DNA from 2 places in the Mesorhizobium sp. M8A.F.Ca.ET.202.01.1.1 genome. Region 2 is predicted to be linked to the other one. Evidence: riboswitches for the same ligand, from Rfam matches in the RefSeq annotation. Region 2 holds a riboswitch; the other holds the start of a gene.
What was found. A riboswitch is a leader RNA that binds a small molecule or an ion and turns the genes downstream of it on or off. The one in region 2 is predicted to bind cobalamin.
Positions count from the first base shown of each region.

Region 1 (7,634 bases), on a different contig from region 2:
AATTCTCGGTCAGCCAGCCGCCAAGGGTGGGGCCGAGGATCGGTCCCAGCATGATGCCGGCGCCCCATATCGCCATCGCCTGGCCGTGGCGTTCCTTGGGGTTGATGTCGAGCAGGAAGGTCTGCGACAGCGGCACGATCGCGGCGCCGAACACACCTTGCATCAGCCGGAAAAGCACGATGGTTTCCAGGCTCCACGCCAGGCCGCACAACATCGAGAAGATGGTGAAGCCGACCACCGCCGCCAGGAACAGCTCCTTGCGCCCAAAGCGATCGGCGAGCCAGCCGGTGACCGGCGTCATGATGGCGGCGGCAACGATGTAGGAGGTAAGCACCCAGTTGATGTTGTCGGGCGAAGCGCCGAGATCGCCGGTCATGGTCGGGAGCGCGACGTTGGCGATCGTGGTGTCGAGCGCCTGCATGACCGTCGCCAGCATGAGCGCCACCGTGATCAGGCCACGATGTGGCACTTCTTTGAACGGTTCAGGCGTGCTCATGGCGAAGAACTTCCAGACAGTAACAGAAACGTGTACAACGGGTTTCCGGGCGGCGAAGCCTTCCGTCGAGAGACCTTCATCGCGGTGGGACGCGATTGTCGATGTGGGGGTTACATCGACCGAATGTCTCCAGCTGAGCGGACGCTGCCGCCCGGAAACTTGAGGACCGACGGGACCGTGTCGAAGATTTCAGGCCTTTGGACAGCTGCCATGCGGCTCGCCCAAACACTGATCCTTCCCACCCCTCCATCAGACAAATCCTGCAAACTCGCTTCGCCCCGCCCGGTCCCTGCGGGCTTCCGCTGTCTTACCGCGCGGGCTCGCCGGCCGTGGCGTGGCCGAAGATCGACGGCCAGCCGCGCGCTATGCCGGTGTCGACGGTGACCGAAGCACTCATGCCGGTGCGCAGCGCCATCCTGGCGTCGGGATCGGTCAGTTCCAGGCGGACCGGAATGCGCTGGGTGACCTTGACCCAGTTGCCCGTGGCGTTCTGGGCCGGCAGCAGCGAGAAGTCGGCGCCGGTGCCGGCGCCGATAGCCTTGACGGTCGCCTCGAAGGTCCTACCCGGATAGGTATCGACCACGATCTCCGCCTTCTGACCCGGCTTCATGTTGGTGAGCTGGGTTTCCTTGAAATTGGCGTCGATCCAGGTGTCACCGGTCTCGACCAGCGCAAACAACGGAGTGCCGGAGCCGACATACTGGCCGACCTTGAAGGATGCGGCTTGATAGACAAGACCATCGGCAGGCGCCCTTACCGTGCTCTGCGCCAGGTCATAGGCAGCCTTGTCGCGCGCGGCGAGTGCCGACATCACGGTCGGATGCTTGTCCGTCTCGATATCGGGATTGCCGCCAAGTGCCGCCTTGGCGCTGACGATGCCCTGATCGGCAACGGCAAGCTGCTGCTTGGCCTTGTCGAGATCATTCCTGGCCTCATCCAGCGAAGACTTGGCATTGATCCCTTTCTGGGCAAGATCGGCGGCACGGTCATATTGCGACTGCGCATAGGCAACTTCGCTGCTGGCGGATTTTTCCTGCGCCAACGCCTGGCTGTAGGCGGCGCGCAGCTGCTCGACATTGAGGCGCGCGGCAGCCACCGCTGCGTCGGCCTGCCCAAGCGCGATCCGGTAAGGCTCGGGATCGATGGCGAACAGGAGATCGCCCTTCTTCACCGTCTGATTGTCCGATATGGCGACCTGGACGATACGACCGGCCGTGTCGGAGGCGATCGACACCTTGGCCTGCTGCAGATTGGCGTTTTCCGTTTCCTGGTAGCGCCCGCCCGTCACCCAGACATAGCCGCCGCCGATGACCAATGCCGCCGGCAAGGCGAACATCAGGAAGAAGCGGCCGATGCGGCGCTTCTTCTTCGGCGCCGGGGCCGGCTGCACGGGAGGAGCGACCGCGACGGGAGCGGCGGCCGGCTGGGCAGGCGCTTCCATCTCCACCTTGGGAGCGTTTTCTTCGACCTTGGCTACCGCGTTCATGCTGCCGCACCTTCCGCACTCTTGATCTTTTCGAGCGACGAAGCTTCGCCGTCCGTCAGATTCTGTACGATTACATCCAGCGCCCGGATCAGGACGCGTCGGTCTTCCGGCGAAACGCCGCTGAGCGATTCCTCATAGACCTCGCCAGCAAGGCTCTTGACGTCCGCATAGGCCGCGTTCGCCTTCTCGGTCGGGAAGATCATGCGCACGCGCCGGTCGGCCGCGTCGGAGCGGCGTTCGATCCAGCCGCCCTCCTCCATCCGGTCGACCAGGCGTGAGACGCTGATCGGCTCGATTTCGAGCAGTTCGGCGAGCCGCGCCTGCGCTACGCCCGCCTCCTTGGCAACGCGGACCAGAAGCCGCCATTGCGCCGAAGACAGGCCCAGCCCGCTGGCGCGCGCCTCAAAGCGCTTGCGCATCAGGCGCTGCACGTCGTGGATCAAAAATCCCAATCTGTCGATGCCATCTGAAACCATAAGCGATAGATATAATAAGCGTGCTTACTATTCAAGATGCCACAGCGCGATGAAAGCCGGCAAAATGCGCATGGCAGGCCTGCAATCCGATCCTGGTTAGCGGCAGATGAACGTGTACCGGTGCGCAACAACGCTCGGAGGGCACGTCTTCACAGGCGGTTTCGGACAACCATGGTGACGACGAAGAACGCGCCGAGCGAGCTGGTGATGATGCCGATCGGCAGTTCCTGCGGCGGCAGCAAGGTTCGGGCCAGGAGATCGCTTGCCAGCAGCAGCACCGCCCCGAACAGCGCACAACTTGTGATCAGGCGCAGATGCAGTGGACCGGCCAGCGGCCGCGACAGATGCGGTATCATCAATCCGACAAAGCCGATCACGCCGGCGACCGAGACGAGGATTGCCGTCGAGAAAGCGGCCACGAGAAATGTCGTCCTGCGCATGCGCGCCACCGGCACGCCTAGACTCTCGGCGGCGCTCTCACCGGCGAGGAAAGCGTCCAGGCTGCGATGGCTCCACAGCCCGTAGGCCGCGATCGTGCCGGCGCCCACCGCCCCCAGCCATACATTGTCCCAGCGCGCCAGCCCGAGCCCGCCCATGGTCCAGAACAGGACCGAATGAGCCGCGCGCTGGTCACCGGCAAAAACCAGATAATTGGTCAAGGCCGTGAACATGAAGGAAACGGCAAGACCGGCGAGGATCAGCCGCTCAGGACCTTGCCCCCTCACCCGCGCCACCAGCAAAAGCACGATGGAGGCGGCGAGGATGCCGCCAGTGAACGCAGCCACGGGCAAGGTCCAGATGCCGAAACTGTCGCCGAACACGGTAATGACGGAAACCGCGCCGGCGGCGGCCCCCGACGACAGGCCGAACAGGAAGGGGTCGGCAAGATCGTTACGGGTCACCGTCTGCAAAAGCGCGCCGACGATGCCCAGCCCGCCGCCGACACAGATCGCCAGGATCGTGCGCGGCAGCCGCAGGTCGACGACGATCTTGCCGACCGGGCCCGATATCTCAGGCTCGTCCAGTCCGACGGCACGGCCAAGGGCGGCGATGACATCGCTCAGAGGTATCAGCGTCGAGCCATAAGCGATCGACAGCAGCGCGAGAGCGACGAGCGTCACCGCGCCCGCCGTCATGGCCAGCGTGAAGGCCCTGTGCCCTGAAAGCACGCCGGATTTGTGCTCTCGGGCAAGATCCATCAGAACGCTTCCGGATGCATCGCCCTGGCGATCTTGCCGATGGCTTCGATGTTCGCCGGTCCTGGTGTCAGCTCGGCATAACGAAGCGCCACGAAGCGCTCGTTCCTGACCGCGTCCGTCTCCTTCATCGCCGGGTGCGCCTTCAGGAAATCGAGCAGTTTCCTGTAGCCGCCGCCGTCCTGATAATCGAGCAGGATGAGGAATTGCGGATTGCGCGCCGCCACCGTCTCCCAGTCCGTGTTGCCCCAGCTCGTTTCCAAGTCGGCCATGATATTGTCGCCGCCGGCCGCCGAGATCATGGCGCTGGGGATGGCGAATTTTCCCGCGGTAAACGGCTTGTCCTCGCCGGAATCGTAGAGGAACACGCGTGTTCCCTTCGCGCTGCCGACCTTGGCGCTGATCTCGGCGAGTTGCGCCTTCCAGCCGGCAACAAGCTGTTCCGCTTCTGCCTCCTTGCCGAAGATCTTGCCCAGCTTTTCGAGGTCGCCATAGAGCAGGTCCATGGAGGCGGCCGGGCGGCTCTTGTCGAGGTGGACGCAGCTTTCGGTCAGTACCAGCGTCTTGATGCCGTGCGGAGCGAGCGTGTCGGGCGTCACGTCGCCGCCGGGCTTCATGCCGTAGTACCAGCCGGCGAAGAAGACGTCGGGCTCGACGGCGACGAGGTTCTCCAGGGTCGGATATTTCGGCGCCAGTTCGGGAATGGCACCCTGTTCGGCCTTGAATTCGGGGCCGACCTTGTACCATCCACTGATGCCCGTCAGGCCGACGATCGAAGGCTGCAGCTTCAGCGCGAAGGCCATCTCGGCCATGTTGAGATCATGGATGACGGCGCGCTTCGGCGGAGCGTCGAAGGTCAGCGGCTTGCCGCAGCTGTCGACGGTGACGGGGAAGGCGAAGGCCGTCGAGGCCAGCAGCGAGAGGGCGAGCGAGAAGGCAAGGCGTTTCACGGATTTGCTCCTTGGTTGAACCGTGTCGGACGATGAGGGGCGTTGATCAGGATGGCGGCGAGGCGCGGTTCGGAAGGTCGAACACCGTCAGTTCGCGATCCTCGGTGGGATGGCGCAGGCGAAACACGTCGACGCCGAAAATCTCGCGGATCAGCTGTTGCGTCAACGCCTCGTGCGGCGGCGCCAGCGCCTGCAGCCGGGCTTCGTTCATCACCGCGACCCTGGTGGCGAAGGGTGCCACCAGGGTCAGATCGTGCAGCACCGCGATAACGGTCATGCCGAAGCCGGCCACCAGTTCGAGCAGCTGCGCGCGGGCGCGCGGGTCAAGGTGGTTGGTCGGTTCGTCGAGAAAAAGGATCTTGGGCTCCTGCGCGATGGCACGCGCAAGCTGGGCGCGCTGGCGTTCGCCACCAGACAGCGAGCCGATGCTCCGGCCGAGCAACGACAACAGGCCGGTCCGGCGCAGCGCGTCCACCACAATGTCGCGTTCCTCGCTCCGGCCCCTCAGGCCGGCATGCGGGACGCGGCCAAGCTCGACATAGTCGATCACCGCCAAACGCGGATCCGGTTGGTCGCTCTGGCCCACGACGGCGATATGCAGGGCCCGCTTGGCGGGCGAAATCATGTCCAGGCGCCGCCCGCCAAGCTTCACCTCTCCGAAGCTCGGCCTGAGCATGCCGGACAACATGCGCAGCAACGTGGTCTTGCCGGCGCCGTTGGGGCCAATGATGGCAAGGCGGTCGCCTGATGTCACCGACAGGCTGACCGCATGGACCAGATGCCGGCCATTCGCTATCGCGCCCAGGTCGCACGCATCGAGAAGCGGCGTTGTCATCGACTGCCTTCCGCCAGCTTGCCCGCCCCCGGAATGCGGGCAAGCGTCTTGCCGGCCAGGCGCGGCGGACGTTGTCCGGAATTGCACCAGCCGTCGGCAAGCGAAGCGTAGAGCCGGGCAAATCGCACGAGGTCGGCGGCGTCGGCCTGCGCGTCGATCGACCCGAAGAGATAGGCGGCCTTGCCTGGTGCCTGGAAAGCCACCGTCAGGGGGCGCGCGCAACCCGCCATGCAAGCCACGCCCTCGACCGTGAAACCATGCGCCACGTCAGGCTGGGCCGAGAGGCGGAAGCGCAACTCGGCGCACAAACCTTCGCCCGACCTGATGCCGGTCGGCACGTCGCGGCAAAGGGTGCACACGATGATCTGGTGCATGGGGCTGGGCTGAATACGATCGATTGTGCCGTCCAACTTCCCGTCACTTTCAAAACTGGCGACGGAAGGATGTTGGTCGACCGGCCGACAAGACCGATGTCCACGTTTCCTCCCGGCACACCCCGTCCGGTCAACTCAGTGATGGCAGGTCTCCTGGCTCACGGGTCTCTGCGCAATCCTGCCTTCCCAGCCTTGCCGGCCAGTGGCGTTCCGGATCTTGCTCGCCGCTTACAGTTGCGGGGGCAGCCGCGGCCTCGACCCCAAAACCGGGTCTCACCGCGTTCCCTTTTCACCCCTCGCCTTTCGGCTCGGGGACCATCACGAGTCGCAGCCTATGCCGCGAGCGGTTTCGAGGCAAGGCGACTGCCTTGTTTTGTTATAACAGAACTTATACGAGAGCAAGCCTGCCGTCGGCATGGCGTGCACGGACTTTACGTCCACGCCTGACAGCGTTGCCGTTTTCGATTTTGCGCCATGCGCAATTTCGATCAAACTGGCCGGGCAACGAGGCGCCAGAGTGAAGACGCCACATGCGAGGAACACATGAACCCGACCGAGAAAGCGCTATGGTTTGTCGAAAGCCATCTGCCGGAGGCTGTTACGCTCGACGACGTCGCCCAAAGCAGCGGCGTGTCGCGCTTTCATGTGACACGCGCCTTCGGCGCGGCCACCGGCCGTTCCGTCATGGGTTACATGCGCTCGCGCCGGCTGACCGAAGCGGCGCGCAGGCTCGCCGGCGGCGCGCCCGACATACTGTGCGTCGCGCTCGACGCCGGCTACAACTCGCATGAGGCTTTCACCCGTGCCTTCCGCGACCAGTTCGGCACCACGCCGGAACTGGTGCGCGCGCAAGGTTCGACCAAGACACTCGATCTCGTGGAGCCTATCCTGATGGACCATACCCTGCTCACCAGCCTCGAACCACCGCGCTTCGAGACCAGCCGACCTTTCCTCATCGCCGGCTTCGGCGAGCGCTACAGCTGCGAATCGAGCGCCGGCATTCCGATGCAGTGGCAGCGTTTCAGCCCTTATATCGGCAACATACCCGGCGAAGTCCCAGGCGTTTTCTACGGTGTCTGCCTCAACGGCGACGATGCCGGCAATTTCGACTATGTCGTCGGCGTCGAAGTGTCGGACTTCTCCGACCTGCCGAAGGACTTCTACCGGGTGCGCGTGCCGGCGCGGAAATACGCCGTTTTCACGCATCGCGAGCACATCTCGACCATCCGGCGCACGGTCAACACGATCTGGAACAGCTGGCTCCCGGCCTCCGGCCATGAAATCGCCGACGCGCCGGAATTCGAGCGCTATGGGCCCGAATTCGATGCCCGCACCGGCAATGGCGGGCTGGAGATCTGGGTGCCGGTCAAGGCATAGAGGCGCCGCTACAGCTCCAGATCCCAGTTCTGTCCAACCAGATCCTTGCCGAAGGAATGGTGAGGCTCTTCCTCGGTCAGCTTGAAACCGGCCGCCTGGTAGATGTGCCGGGCCGCGGTCAGAATGTCGTTGGTCCACAAAGTCAGCGTCTTGTACCCCCTGGCGCGGGCAAAGCCGATGCATTCCTCGACCAGCCGTTTGCCGATGCCGAGGCCTCGCGCCGACGGTTCGACATAGAGCAGCCGCAGCTTGGCCACCTGATCGGATTTGCGCACGACGAAGACCGAGCCGACGACCTCGCCTTCCCGCTCGGCGATCCAGCCGCGCTCCCATTTCGGATCGAATTTCTTTACGAACTCGCCGAGGATCTCAGCGACTAGCGCCTCATAGGTTTCGTCCCAGCCATAGTCCTGCGCGTAGAGCATGCCCTGGCGGCGCGTGACC
Region 1 covers NZ_SRUN01000001.1:568,455-576,088, forward strand. Annotated here, with positions in the region: gene EN845_RS03055 (DHA2 family efflux MFS transporter permease subunit) at 1-496, opposite strand, end outside; gene EN845_RS03060 (HlyD family secretion protein) at 804-1,982, opposite strand; gene EN845_RS03065 (MarR family transcriptional regulator) at 1,979-2,458, opposite strand; gene EN845_RS03070 (iron ABC transporter permease) at 2,608-3,657, opposite strand; gene EN845_RS03075 (ABC transporter substrate-binding protein) at 3,657-4,604, opposite strand; gene EN845_RS03080 (ABC transporter ATP-binding protein) at 4,651-5,439, opposite strand; gene EN845_RS03085 (DUF1636 family protein) at 5,436-5,813, opposite strand; cobalamin riboswitch at 5,939-6,148, opposite strand; gene EN845_RS03090 (AraC family transcriptional regulator) at 6,357-7,190, shown strand; gene EN845_RS03095 (helix-turn-helix domain-containing GNAT family N-acetyltransferase) at 7,199-7,634, opposite strand, start outside.
Region 1: it holds a riboswitch for cobalamin, as region 2 does, so the genes downstream of both, EN845_RS03085 (DUF1636 family protein) here and bluB (5,6-dimethylbenzimidazole synthase) in region 2, are expected to answer to the same signal.

Region 2 (7,634 bases):
CAGGAGCGCAAGCGGCCGGCGTCGGGCGACCGCGAGGACCATGAAGAGGCGCGCCGGCGTGAGAGCGAATGGCGCGAGATCGGGCTCGGCGCCCAGATTCTCAAGGATCTCGGCATTTCCTCGATCAACCTGATCGCCTCGCGCGAGCGCCATTATGTCGGCCTCGAAGGGTTTGGCATTCATATCGCCAAGACCGAGATTATCTGAGCTCAACAAACCCTGGCGGTCATTCGGCAGGGATTGCCGCCTCGCATCCTTCCAACTCGCATTCGTGGGTGGCGAGGCTGCGCTGGCCGAGCAGCACCGTGACCAGTGCGATAACGCCTGATGCAACCGAAACCCAGAACCCGTTCTGGGCGCCGAACGCATCCACCACCGCGCCGGCGGCGAAGGAACCGAGCGCCATGCCGATGCCGATGCCGGTCATCACCCAGGTGATGCCTTCGGTCAGCATCGCTTCCGGCACGTGCCGTTCGATCAGGCCGAAGGCGGTGATGAAGGTCGGCGAGATCGCCACGCCGCTGATGAACACGGTCAGCGCCAGAAGCGGCACCGTACCGGCGGTGAGCGGCAAAAGCGTGCCAAGCGCGACCAGGGCGACCGCGATTGCCAACTGGCGTTGCAGCGGTGCTTGCAGGTTGAGGGCGCCGACGATGATGCCGAGCACGAACGATCCTAGCGCATAGACGCCGATGACAAGGCTGGCGGCGCCCGGCTGACCGAATTCCCCAGTGATGGCCACGGTGCTCACCTCCGTCGTCGCGAAGGTCGCGCCGATGAAAATCAAGGCAAGGGTGATGATCTGCACCGACCGCAGCCTTATTGCCGAGCCGCTCGTGGCACGGTCCACCGGCCGCACCTGCGGTTCGGTCGAGCGCTGCAGGATGAAAGCCGTTGAACCGATGGCGAGGAGCACGGTGCTGACCAGGACGCCGGCTTCAGGAAAGAGGCCTGCGCTGAGCCCCACCGACAGCGACGCGCCGGCAATATAGACCAGTTCGTCCGCAGCCGATTCGAAGGCGAAAGCGGTGTTCATCTGCGGCCGTCCTCTGAAGATCTCGGTCCAGCGAGCGCGCACCATTGCCGGCATGCTGGGCATGGCCGCGGCCGCCAGTGCCGAGACGAACAGCGTCCAGACCGGCCAATCCTGATTGGCTGCAGCGATGAGAACCGCGAAGGCGATCACGGTGATGATGGTGGTGGGGACCACGATGCGTGTCTGGCCCAGACGGTCCACCAGTCTTGATATTTGCGGCGCCACGAAAGCGTTGCCCAGCGCGAAAGTCGCCGAGACCGCGCCGGCCAGCCAGTATTCGCCACGCGTCTGAGACAGCATCGCGACGATGCCGATCGGTGCCATGGCGATCGGTAGGCGCGCCAGGAAGCCGGCGGCCGCAAAGCCTTTGGTTCCGGGGGCTCGAAAGATTTCCGAATAGGGGTTTTGCATGGCTGGTTCCTCGACAAAGGATGATGCGACAATTACATACGATGCGTATGAATGTCAGGTAGTTCATACGTTGCGTATGTCAATTGGCATACGAGACGTATGTGGATAGGTCCAGAACAATGCACAGACCCCGCAAGGAGATGATTGCCGAGACGCGAGCCAAGCTGATCACGGCGGCCCGCCAGGCTTTCGGCACCATTGGCTACGCCGAAGCGTCGATGGACGATTTCACCGCGTCGGCCGGGCTGACACGCGGCGCCCTCTATCATCACTTCGGCGACAAGAAGGGACTGCTGCAGGCGGTTATCGCCGAGATCGACGCGGAAATGGCCGCCCGGGTGAATGAGGTCGCGGCGAGGGCGCCGACCCGCTGGCAGCATTTCGTCGACGAATGCACGACCTACATCGAAATGGCACTGGAGCCGGAAATCCAGCGCATCATGTTCCGGGACGGTCCGGCCGTGCTGGGAGACCCGGCGCAATGGTCGAATGCCAATGCCTGCGTCGGTTCAATGACCGATCATCTGACGGCGCTGCAACAGGAGGGGATGGTGGTGCCGGGCGTCGATCCCGAAACGGCGGCGCGATTGATCAACGGTGCGAGCAGTCAGGCCGCACAGCGGATCGCCAACTCGAACGATCCCGAAGCGACGTCGAGGAAGGTGGTGGCGGCGTTCAAGCAATTGCTCGAAGGCCTGCTCGAGAAACCGGAAGCACAGCCAAACTGAGCCGCCGTGGCGCTTCCGCCACCGCCTGCAATTGACAATAGCCGGTTTGGGCGCATCCTCCCCAGCCATCTCTGAGGGGAGAATCGGGCATGTGGGATTTCGATATCGGCAGGTCGGTGTCCATCATGATGCGGACCTGGCCTTTCATTGTCTTTCGCATGGTCGTCTATTTCGGCATCACACTGGCCTACGTCATGGCCACCGGCACCGGTGCCTCGGTCGGCTACGGCGTCGGACATATCTCCACCGATCCCGACGGACCGTTGTCCTTTGCCCTTTGGGGCGGTGTGGTCGGTTTCGGCGTCGTCTCGATCGCCGTCTACTGGATCCGCGAATACATCCTCTACGTCGTCAAGGCAGGCCATATCGCCGTCATGGTGCATCTGATCGACGGACATGACGTTCCCGACGGCCAGAACCAGATCGCCTACGCGAAAGAGGTTGTGACCGAGCGCTTTGCCGAGGCGAACATCCTTTTCGTCGTCGACCAGCTGGTCAAGGGCGCTATCCGCGCCATCACCGGCCTGCTGGGTGGCATCGCGGCCTTCCTGCCCATCCCCGGTCTGAGCGGCCTGGTCTCGTTCCTCAACACGGTGATCCGGCTGTCGCTGACCTATGTCGACGAGATCATTCTCGGCTACAACATCCGCATCAATTCGTCCTCGCCGTTCGAGACGGCGCGCCAAGGCGTGGTGCTCTACGCCCAGAACGGCAAGACCATGGTCAAGAACGCCGTCTGGCTGGCGGTCATCATGTGGGGGGTGTCTTTCGTGATTTTCCTGCTGATGCTGGCTCCGGCAGCCGCCATTCTTTACGTCATGCCCGGGCAACTCGCCGGCTGGGCTTTCGTGCTCGCCATCGTCTTTGCCTGGGCTTTCAAGGCGGCCTTCATCGAGCCATTCGCCATTGCCTGCCTGATGCAGGTCTATTTCAGGACCATCGAGGGCCAGGTGCCTGATCCGGCCTGGGACGCCAGGCTGGCCGAAGCCTCATCGAAGTTCCGGGAACTCAAGGACAAGGCGCTCTCCACCTTCGGCGGCTCGCGCTGGGGCACGGCCGGCGCGACGCGCTGATCGGCGGGGCTGGCGGGCGCACCTGCGACGGTGTCGAGGCGCGCCACCGCCAATTTGAGCGGTGCCTCACCCTGGCCGCAAAACGTCTCGCTCATGATCAGGTCGGGCAGCGGCAGGCGTCGGCCCCAGCCATGCGTTTCGAGGTCCGGTTTCGGCGCGAACTCCGAGACACGGCCGACGCAAAGATAGGCGATCGGCGTCACGTGGTCGGGGACAGACAGCAGGCTTTTCAGCGCTTGCGCCTCGATGATGCTGACCCAGCCGACGCCAACGCCTTCAGCGCGCGCGGCCAGCCAGAAATTCTGCACCGCGCAGACCGTGCTGTAGAGATCCATTTCCGGGTTGTGCCAGCGCCCCAGCGGCGAGCCTTTCGAGCGCTCGCGGTCGCAGGTGATACAGATGTTGAATGCGCTTTCGCAAATGCCTTCGAGCTTGAGCTTGCGGTAGAGCGCCTGCCGGTCTGCCTCGATTGCCGGCAGTTCCTGCTCGCGCGCGGCAAGGAACAGGTCGCGCACCTTCGCCCGTCGCGCGGCATCGCGGATGACGATGAAATTCCAGGGTTGCATGAAGCCGACCGATGGCGCGTGGTGGGCGGCAAGCAGCAGCCGCGCCAGCACTGCATCGTCGATCGCCTCCGATGTAAAATGGCTGCGGACGTCGCGCCGCGTGAACATGGCGCGATAAACCGCGTCACGCGCTATCTGATCAAATCCATCGCCCATTGGAGCGGTCATGGCTTCCGGCATCGCTTATCCCCTTGCGATTGCAGCAGTTCAAATTCTCAGAGCGAACTTTGCGCGTCCAAGAGGACCCACATCGCTCTGATGTCATCCGCCTGACCATGCGGATGACGATGCCTGCCAGGCCGGTCTTCTGGCTCGGGATCAACCCGCGTCCGGTGCCTTCCCGTCATCGACAGTGGCATTTACCGGCGCGGTCCCCCTTACAGCGTTGGGCACGCCACGGAATTCAACCGTGTTCCCGATTCTCCCGCCGGAGCATTTGCAGCCAAGTGAAATCATTTGGCGTCGCAGAATGCGGCTAAAACAAACAGACCGGCAGGCACCAGGCAGTGGCGGCAACCTTACGCCGAAGCCCCAGCGCCGCCAATCCCCGCAGCGACGCCAATGGACGCAGGCGTGATTTTCCCCAGCGATCAAGCCGCTGCGCATGGCCATTACGGCGCCGGGGCACTAGATAGGGGAGATGGCTACCCGTCTCTACACGCACCCCATCTTTCTCGAACACATCACCCCGCCGGGTCACCCCGAGCGGCCCGACCGCCTGCGCGCCATCGAGCGCGTGCTCGACGACGAAGCTTTTGCCGCGCTCGACCGCGTCGAGGCACCGCAAGGCGACGAGGCGACGATCCTCTATGCGCATCCCGCCGATTTCGTCGCGCGTGTCCGCGCCGCCATCCCCCACGAAGGCATTGCCCACATCGACGCCGACACCACCGCCAGCCCGAAGAGCTGGCAGGCCGCGATCACGGCGATCGGCGCCGCCAACGCCGCCGTCGACGACGTCTTTGCGGGCCGCGCCGACAATGTCTTCGTCGCCGCCCGTCCGCCTGGCCACCATGCCGAAAAGACCACGGCAATGGGCTTCTGCTTCTTCAACACGGCCGCGATCGCTGCCCGCTACGCGCAGAAGAGGCACGGCGCCGAGCGTGTCGCCGTCGTCGACTGGGACGTGCATCACGGCAACGGCACGCAGGATATTTTCTGGGACGATCCGTCGGTGCTCTATTGCTCGACGCACCAGATGCCGTTGTACCCGGGCACCGGGGCGAAGAACGAGACCGGTGCCGGCAACATCGTCAACGCGCCGCTGGCGCCACAGACCGGCAGCGAGGTGTTTCGCGATGCCTTCCTGTCGCGCGTGCTGCCATCGCTCGACAATTTCGCCCCCGACCTGATCATCATTTCGGCCGGCTTCGACGCGCACCACCGCGACCCGCTGGCCGAGATCAATCTGACCGAGGACGATTTCGACTGGGCGACCGGCCAACTGATGCAGCGCGCCGCACGCCACGGCGGCAACCGGCTCGTCAGCCTGCTCGAGGGTGGCTACGATCTGCAAGGATTGGCATTTTCGGTCGCCGCCCATGTCGGGCGACTGATGAAAGGATGAATGATGAGCGGTGAGATCAACGAAGACGTCAAGGCGATGAGCTTCGAACAGGCACTCGACGCGCTGGAGAAGATCGTCGATGATCTGGAGCGCGGCGACGTGCCGCTCGACCAGTCGATCCGGATCTACGAGCGCGGCGAGGCGCTGAAGGCGCATTGCGACCGCTTGCTGAAGGCAGCCGAGGACAAGGTCGAGAAGATCAGGCTGTCGCGCGATGGCAAGCCGGTTGGAACCGAGCCGCTCGACGCGGACTAAGGCGCCCTCGCAGTCTTACCGATTTTTGGACACGATCATGATTGAGGATACAGTTCGTCCCGATTGAAACGGACAAGAGGAGGTTTGGAAACGATGTGCAGAAACATCAAGACCCTGTTCAATTTTGATCCGCCGGCAACCAACGACGAAGTCCGCGACGCGGCACTCCAGTTTGTCCGCAAGCTGAGTGGAACGACGCGGCCGTCGAAACAGAACCAGCATGCGTTCGATCATGCTGTCGAAGCCATCGCGGCATCGGCACGCGAATTGCTTGATTCCCTCGAAACCCACCAGCATCCGCGCAATCGCGAAGAGGTGGCGGCCAAACTAAGAGCAAAGGCCGCGATCCGCTTTGCCTGATGCGGCTGAGGCAGCCACCGAGCGCTGACCAGGAGAGTTCATGAGCTTCTTCCCGGGGAAAGACCCTGAGGCCGGCGATGCCTTCGCCAGCGACCAGATCGAGTTGATGGTCATCCCCAACGCCAAGGATATTGGCGGCTTCGAAGTGCGCCGCGCGTTGCCGACCGCCAAGAGGCGGCTGGTCGGGCCGTTCATCTTCTTCGACCGCATGGGCCCGGCCATCCTGCGCGCCGGCCAGGCGCTCGATGTCCGTCCGCACCCGCATATCGGCCTGTCGACCGTGACCTATCTGTTCGACGGCAAGATCCGGCATCGCGATTCGCTCGGCACCGAAATGGTGATCCAGCCCGGCGACGTGAACCTGATGACCGCGGGCCGTGGCATCGTCCATTCCGAGCGCACGCCACAGGAATTGCGCGGCGCGCCGATGTCCATCTCCGGCTTGCAGACTTGGCTGGCACTGCCCGATGGCAAGGAAGAGGTTGCGCCGGTGTTCGAGAACACAGCGGCGCTTCGGCTTCCCGAGATCGATGCCGACGGCGTCAGCGGGCGCGTCGTCATCGGTGATTTCCAGGGATTGCGGTCTCCGGTGCGGGCGGACTCCGAAACGCTCTACGCTGATTTGCGGCTGGCGCCCGGTGCCAGTGTCAAAATCCCGGCCGATGCGGAAGAGCGCGCCATCTATACGCTGGAAGGCGAGGTCTCGATTTCGGGCGACGTCTTTCCGGCGGAACGGCTGCTGGTGTTCCGCCCCGGCGACGAGATCGTCATATCATCGCTGACCGGGGCGCATTTCATGCTGTTCGGCGGCGCCTCGCTCGGTTCGAAGCGCTACATCTGGTGGAATTTCGTCTCCTCGTCCAAGGAGCGCATCGAGCAGGCCAAGCAGGAATGGAAGACCGGCCGCTTCGATATCGTTCCTGGCGATGAGAAGGAATTCATTCCGCTGCCGGAAGGCTGAGCGGATCGAGAGGCTGGCCGTCCGCGTCACCGACACGCATTTACTTTCGCCGGCCGGCGGCCTATCCCGCCGATGAACAGAAAGTCTGGGCCCACCGTGAACGCAACGCCGCATACGCCGCTTCTCGACAGGATTCGCATCCCGGCCGACCTGCGCACGCTGGCCGAGAGCGAATTGCCGCAATTGGCATCCGAGCTGCGCGCCGAACTGGTCGATGCCGTGTCCCGCACCGGCGGCCATCTTGGCGCCGGCCTGGGCGTGGTCGAACTGACAGTGGCGCTGCACTATGTTTTCAACACACCCGATGACCGGCTGATCTGGGATGTCGGCCACCAGGCCTATCCGCACAAGATCCTGACCGGACGCCGGGACCGCATCCGCACCTTGCGCCAGGAAGGCGGCTTGTCGGGCTTCACCCGCCGGGCCGAGAGCGAATACGACCCGTTCGGCGCCGCCCATTCCTCGACGTCGATATCGGCCGGCTTGGGCATGGCCGCCGCCCGCGACCTCTCAGGCGGCCGCAACAATGTCATTTCCGTCATCGGCGACGGCGCAATGTCGGCCGGCATGGCTTATGAGGCGATGAACAATGCCGGCGCGCTCGATGCCCGGCTCATCGTCATCCTCAACGACAACGACATGTCGATCGCGCCGCCGACCGGCGCCATGAGCGCCTA
Region 2 covers NZ_SRUN01000015.1:95,402-103,035, reverse strand. Annotated here, with positions in the region: gene ribB (3,4-dihydroxy-2-butanone-4-phosphate synthase) at 1-207, shown strand, start outside; gene EN845_RS27870 (MFS transporter) at 227-1,447, opposite strand; gene EN845_RS27865 (TetR/AcrR family transcriptional regulator) at 1,567-2,175, shown strand; gene EN845_RS27860 (hypothetical protein) at 2,265-3,248, shown strand; partial or broken gene bluB (5,6-dimethylbenzimidazole synthase) at 3,416-3,922, opposite strand; cobalamin riboswitch at 4,094-4,276, opposite strand; gene EN845_RS27850 (histone deacetylase family protein) at 4,455-5,381, shown strand; gene EN845_RS27845 (exodeoxyribonuclease VII small subunit) at 5,385-5,636, shown strand; gene EN845_RS27840 (DUF2277 domain-containing protein) at 5,730-5,996, shown strand; gene EN845_RS27835 (pirin family protein) at 6,037-6,957, shown strand; gene dxs (1-deoxy-D-xylulose-5-phosphate synthase) at 7,030-7,634, shown strand, end outside.